Regions from separate parts of the Lactococcus sp. FSL K6-0773 genome, predicted to be linked through region 2. Evidence: riboswitches for the same ligand, from Rfam matches in the RefSeq annotation. Region 2 holds a riboswitch; the other holds the start of a gene.
What was found. Region 2 has a riboswitch for fluoride ahead of MHB61_RS03445 (voltage-gated chloride channel family protein). Riboswitches for the same ligand answer to the same signal wherever they lie in the genome.
Positions count from the first base shown of each region.

Region 1: another riboswitch for fluoride. It lies ahead of eno (phosphopyruvate hydratase); the one in region 2 lies ahead of MHB61_RS03445 (voltage-gated chloride channel family protein).

Region 1 covers NZ_JBBOVF010000001.1:1,539,877-1,543,292, forward strand. The annotation lists gene MHB61_RS07420 (energy-coupling factor ABC transporter ATP-binding protein) at 1-671, opposite strand, end outside; tRNA gene MHB61_RS07425 (tRNA-Ser) at 815-902, shown strand; gene eno (phosphopyruvate hydratase) at 970-2,238, opposite strand; fluoride riboswitch at 2,317-2,389, opposite strand; gene MHB61_RS07435 (DUF2325 domain-containing protein) at 2,530-3,036, shown strand; gene nrdG (anaerobic ribonucleoside-triphosphate reductase activating protein) at 3,145-3,416, opposite strand, start outside.
Region 2 covers NZ_JBBOVF010000001.1:720,823-724,238, forward strand. The annotation lists gene MHB61_RS03440 (nicotinate-nucleotide adenylyltransferase) at 366-953, shown strand; gene MHB61_RS03445 (voltage-gated chloride channel family protein) at 976-2,187, opposite strand; fluoride riboswitch at 2,279-2,353, opposite strand; gene MHB61_RS03450 (DUF896 domain-containing protein) at 2,398-2,640, opposite strand; gene glyS (glycine--tRNA ligase subunit beta) at 2,751-3,416, opposite strand, start outside.

The DNA.
Region 1 (3,416 bases), 820 kb from region 2:
GGTGCCGCTTCCTTAATTATTTCTCCTGCTTTCATCACTAAAATTCGGTCAGAGCTTGCTGCTTCATCAAGGTCATGAGTAATAGATAAAACGGTCAGTTGATATTTCTCTTTAATTTCATGAATCACGCGCATAATCTCTTGACGCCCGGTCGGATCAAGCATTGAGGTTGATTCATCAAGAATAATGATTTCAGGTCGCAAAGCAATAATTCCGGCCACAGCTACCCTTTGCTTTTGTCCACCAGAAAGTCTCGCGGGTTCGCGGGTTTTGAAATCAAGCATATTGACAGCAAGCAAAGCTTCGTCAACCCGTTTAATCATCTCTTCCCGTGGAATTCCTTGATTTTCCATACCAAAAGCGACATCATCTTCAACTGTTGCCCCAACAAATTGGTTATCCGGATTTTGAAAAACCATCCCAATCTTTCGACGAAGATTCCAGACATTTTCAGCAGTCAAAAGTTCTCCATCAATTTTGACTTTTCCTTCAAATTCTTCAAAAAGACCGTCAATCAGTCGAGCAGTTGTCGATTTACCAGAACCATTTTGGCCAATAATCGAAACCCATTCCCCTTTTGTAATCGAAAAGGAAACCCCATTAAGCTGATTTACATCGCTTTCTTTTTCATATTTAAAAACTAAATTTTCTACTTCGAGAATTTTATTCATAGCCCTTATTATACCAAATTTTAGACACTTTTAAGCATTTAGTTTTATATTTCTACTAAAAATGACATTCTTTATCGCCAAAACAAAACATTCAAAAGTCATTGCTAAACGAGAAGGGATTTTGTTATAATATTAAAGTAATCGGAGAAGTGTCCGAGTGGCCGAAGGAGCACGCCTGGAAAGTGTGTATACGTCACAAGCGTATCGGGGGTTCGAATCCCCTCTTCTCCTTTATAAATTCACATTCTTAAAAATAAAAAAACATTAATTATAAAAATTAATGTTTTTTTATTTTTATCTATCCTGGAAAACTAGCAAGAGCTACATCTTTTCCTAATTCTTCTTCAATTCGCAAGAATTGATTATATTTTTCAACCCGTTCACTTCGAGCCATTGAACCTGTTTTTATTTGGCCAGCATGCATGGCTACCGCAAAATCGGCAATGTAGCTATCAACTGTTTCACCTGAACGATGAGAAATCATTGTCTTATAGCCTGCTTTTCTCGCTAAACTAATGGCTTCAATCGCTTCAGTTACTGTTCCGATTTGATTAAGTTTAATCAAAATAGCATTTGCTACACCTTTTTTAATTCCTTCTTTGAAAATTTCAGGATTTGTCACAAAAATATCATCACCTACTAATTGAATTTTTTGACCTTGAGCTTTCGTTTGAGCTGCAAAGCCCTCCCAGTCATGTTCAGAAAATCCATCTTCAATAGAAATAAGTGCTGGATATTTTTCAACTAAATTTTCATAGTAAGTCAATAGTTCTTTAGAAGTCAATTTTTGCCCTTCAAAACGATAAACTTTTTCTTTATCATCATAAAATTCACTTGAAGCTGGGTCAATGGCAATCGCAATTTCTTCACCAGGAACATATCCTGCACTTTCAATTGCTTGATAAAGTGTAGCAATTGCATTTTCAGTAGAACCAAGTTTAGGGGCAAAGCCACCTTCATCACCTACGGCTGTTTCTAGCCCTTTGTCAGCTAAAATTTTCTTCAGAGTATGGTAGATATTTGCAATTTTTTCTAAACCATCGCGAAAACTTTCCCGTTTGACTGGTGTAATCAAAAATTCTTGAACGTCAATTCCTGAATCGGCATGTACTCCACCATTAATGACATTGAAAAATGGTTGTGGAAGTTCCAAATCAACTCCACCAAGATAGCGATAGAGTGGAATTTTTTCACTATTCGCTGCCGCACGAGAAATGGCCATTGAAACCCCTAAAATTGCATTAGCCCCTAAACGAGATTTATTTTTTGTCCCGTCAAGCTCAATCATCAAATGATCTAATTTTGCTTGATTAAATGGTGATTGTCCTTTCAAGGCTTCATAAATTTCGCCATTGACATTTGCGACGGCTTTAGAAACGCCTTTCCCTTGAAGACGGTCTCCACCATCTCTTAATTCAACTGCTTCACGGTCTCCAGTTGATGCTCCTGAGGGTACTGCTGCGCGTCCTAATGTTCCATCTGTTAATCTAACATCTACCTCAACGGTTGGATTTCCTCTAGAATCAAAAATTTCTCTTGCGTGGATGTTTTCGATTGTGACTGTCATAATAAATCTCCTTTTCTTTGCCTTTAATGCCTTGTAAGTCAAAGAAAAAATGGCAGACTACAAGGCAAAAAAAGACTTTGCTTTGTAGGCGCCATTAGATTCAAGCTATTTCTTGAAACGGTTTCGGGTGTGCACCATACCCATCTACTATTAATTTACCACTTTATTTTTATGAGGTCAAATTTTTGAAACTTATATTTAAAAAAATACATTTATCATTAAGCAAAATTGTGTTATAATCACTATAATTCGCTCCTGTCAGTAAAGACAGAGCCATCAGTAAGGAATAACATGAAAACACTACTTGTTCTATGTGAAGTTAAATATTGGCATGATTTTAGAGAGGGCTTGGCAAAAGTTGGCGTTTCTTTTCTTGGTTTTGATAAGAAAAAACCTAATCGATTTGAGATTGACCAACTTGTTGCCAAAGCTGATTTCGTCGTTATGAGAAACCGCAATGTGGCTCATCATTCAGTTCAATTTGCTAAAGAAGCTTGTAAAGCAACCGATACACCTTTTTGGATTAGTAGTAATTTCGGTTTAGAAACCATTATCAAGCAACTTTCTCAAACTTTTCCAGATGAATCTTTTGAAAGCACCGACGAAAATAAGAAAAGCAAAAGAAAAATTGAAAATAGAGTTATACAAAAGCAAAATTATTTAGCCGAAAGTGCCCAAAGCAAAGAAAGTCAAAATTATTTAAAAGGAAAAAAGAAACATCTCCCTCTAAAATCGGCGCTAAAAGATTTCAAAATTACTGACGACGAACCAGATTTTACAAAATTATTTAAAAAATAAGCGCTGACGCATTTGTCAGTGCTTATTTTTAGTGACAGAATTTCTGTCAGAAGATAGCCGTTGGCACTTTAGCGCTTACGGATATACTCAAATGTCCATCAGTAACTTTTAAATTAATTTTTCTTTATGAATTTGTTCAAAAGTTTTTTCACCATCATTGAGTTTTTCCCAAATGACAACTTGTCCTTGTTTTCGAGATTTTGGTACATCGATAATCCGCTGATTTGATGACCCACGGAATTGGAGCATTAAGTTTTTCTTTGATAATTCAAAACGACCGTCAACTAAAATATCTAACAAATCAAGCATTTCTAATTTGTCATCTGTTTCAAGCAACATCTCTTCCCATGTATAACCTGTCCATGACCAAATATCTTTAT
Region 2 (3,416 bases):
ACTTATGTTTTTTGTACTACAATAGAAGTAATGGAGAAAGGAGAGGATTATGATTAGTTATCTAAAGAAACTACTTAAACAAAATGATAGTGTAAAAATCCACTTAATAGACGGAAGTGTCGTCTCTGCCTTACATTTCAAGAAAGGTTACAGCAACGGAAATTGCCTTGTAATTGATGAGGATAACACCGAGCATTATATTAACAGTAGATACATTGTCCAAATCGAATCTTAAATTAAAGAACTCCCTTGAGGAGTTTTTCTTTAGTCTTATAGATTGCGATGAGCTATGGTACAATATAAATTGACTGATTCAAAATATTGGTAGATTAAATAATTTCAAAAATTAAGGAGAAAGCCCCCTTATGGATAAAGGGAACAGAAAAAAAGTAGGTCTATTAGGAGGAAATTTTAATCCAATTCATCATGCTCATTTAATGATGGCTGACCAAGTTGCCCAACAAATGAATTTGGATAAGGTATTACTAATGCCTGAAAATATTCCACCTCATGTCGATGAAAAAGAAACCATTTCTGCAAAACATCGAGTTAAAATGCTTGAGTTAGCAATCAAAGAAAATCCTAGACTCGGTCTTGAGTTGATTGAAATTGAACGTGGTGGAAAATCTTACAGTTATGACACGCTCAAACTCCTGACTGAAGCTAATCCTGATACCGATTATTATTTCATTATTGGTAGCGACATGGTGGAATATCTTCCCAAATGGTACAAAATTGATGAACTCCTAAAACTTGTGACATTCATTGCCTTAAGAAGAACGGATACAATCTCCAAAAGTCCTTATCCTGTTACTTGGCTTGATGCTCCCTTGTTACCAATTTCTAGTACAATGCTAAGGGAAATGTTTGCCAAAAATATTGAACCCACTTACTTCTTACCTCAAAACGTTATTGATTACATTAAAACTGAAAAATTATATAAAAAAAGATGACCCAGAGAGGTCATCTTTTTGTTTAAACTTCCAAATTTAGAACTTCTTGCGCATAAATGGATGAATTTCCATTCAAAACGTAGGCAATTGTCATAATTGGTAGGATATATTGAACCGAACCAAAGCCAAAGACCTCCGCAGCAATAAAAATTGGCCCAAAATAAGAGTTTGTTGCGGCTGAAAAAATTGAAACATAACCCGCAGCAGCCACAAATTCGACAGGTAAACCAAAGAGCATAGCCAAAGCTGCACCCAATGTTGAACCAATAGCAAAGAGTGGTGTGACCTCCCCACCTTGGAATCCAGCAGAAATTGATAAAACCGTAAAGATTAATTTTAATATCCAATCATATCCATTGATATGTCCACCATTAAAACTTAAAGAAATCAAATTTGTCCCAAGACCAGCATAACGGTCCAAATGAATAACAAGTAAACCAATTGAGATGACAATTCCCATCAAAATAATTCTATAATAAGGATTAACAATTCTTTTAGCGACGGTTGCTTTCATAAAAGCTAAAGATTCCGCAAAAAATCTTCCTACAAGTCCAAAACAAACGGCAATGACAGCCAATTTTAAAAGAACCAAAGGGTCAATATGAATGTTAGTATTGATTGCGAAAGAAAATTTTTCTAATCCCAAACTGCTTGAAGTCCAACTTGCAACATATGAACCAACCAAAGCTGGGATTAAAGCTCTATACTCAATTTTACCCAACATTAAAATTTCAATAGCAAAGAAAGTTGCCGCGATTGGCGTTTGAAAGAGCCCTGCAAAACCAGCAGCCATACCAGTAATCAAAAGTATTTTTTTAGCTTCTTTTGCTGAGAGTTTTTTACCAATCGCATGTCCAATCACACCACCAATTTGAACTGCAACTCCTTCACGACCAACACTGGCACCAAACAAATGAGAAAGCCAAGTCGAGAAAACAATCAGCGGAACAAGACGTTTTGGAATATCTTCTCGCCCATGATTCCCCGCTTCAAAAATTAGGACCATTCCTTTTTGGCTGTCTTTACCAAAATTCTTATAAATATAAACGATTAAGAGACCAGCTAAGGTTAAAAATGGAATTAAATATAGGGCATGACTATCTCTAAATTCAGTAATATAGATAAGCCCTCGACCAAATATAGCATCAACAATACCAATTAATCCCCCAATAATTACAGCTAAGAAGACATATAAAATTGCGCTTCTTGAAATTCCTACTTTAAAAAAATTCATTTTTGAAACTCCTTGTTTGTGAGTTTAACTCACTTTATAATATTTTACAAAACAAAAGGCGCTACAAACAAGACTACTTGGAGATAGCCTTTTGTTTGTAGGCGCCATTAGTTTTAAGATTTTATTCTTAAAGCGGTTTCGGGTGTGCACCATACCCATCATTTATTAATATTTATTTTAACATTTTATGAAATATTTGCAAGAAAAAGCTCAGTCGCGCATCCCATTCTTACGTTGAATTTCTTTAAGTTTATCCGGAGTAACATCTTCTCCTGTTTTTTCATCAATAACTTTGATGGTTTCAACTTGTGAGCGGAAATTTGCTTTAACACTATCGAGGTAAGCACGACGTAAAAGGGCTTGTTCTTCAAGCTCAGCTTCTGATAATCCTTCTGCTTTCTTCTTACGCGCTAATTCATTAATACGTTCTACTTGTTCATTTGTAATTGCCATTTCTTAGTTCCTTTCTTCATGAATATTGTTAAAATTACTGACAGAACTCAAATTTTACTGACAGCTTTTTAAAGTCATAAATAAACTTTCTGTCAGTAAATTTATCAATTTTATTTTGTATTAATCAAAGAAAAATCAGCCATAACACTTGTTAATGCAACAACTTCTGACAACAACGCAATACGATTATCACGAACTGATAAATCTTCAGCCATTACCATTACACTTTCAAAGAAAGTTTCAATTGCAGGTGCAAGTGAATGAACAATTGCTCTGAATTTTTCTTCACCAGGCATATAAGTCCATTGATTTTGAAGAGAAATAACAACGTTATAAAGAGCTTCTTCTGCATCTTCTTCAAAAAGTGTTGGATTTATTTCTTTAATATCTTTTGCTTTTTTAACCAAATTAATTGAACGCGAAACATTTTCAATTGCTGGTTTAAAAGGTTCGTGAAGTTTGTGCCCATCAATGACAAAAGCCGATTCCATCATGTTTGTAATATCAAAGTTTGAACTATTAATTGCCGCTTCAACAATATCATGACGATCGAGTTTTTCAAGCAAGAGTTTTTGAATACGTGCTTTGACGAAATCCAAAATTTCAAGATGATTTTCACCTTCAAATTGGTCGATAAATAAAGATAAATCGAAATGCCAATTCATTTTTTCAATAATACGAATCAAGCCTTGTACTGCTCGACGTAGGGCATAAGGGTCATTTGAACCAGAAGGAATTAAACCAACATTAAAGAAAGAGAGGACTGAATCAATTTT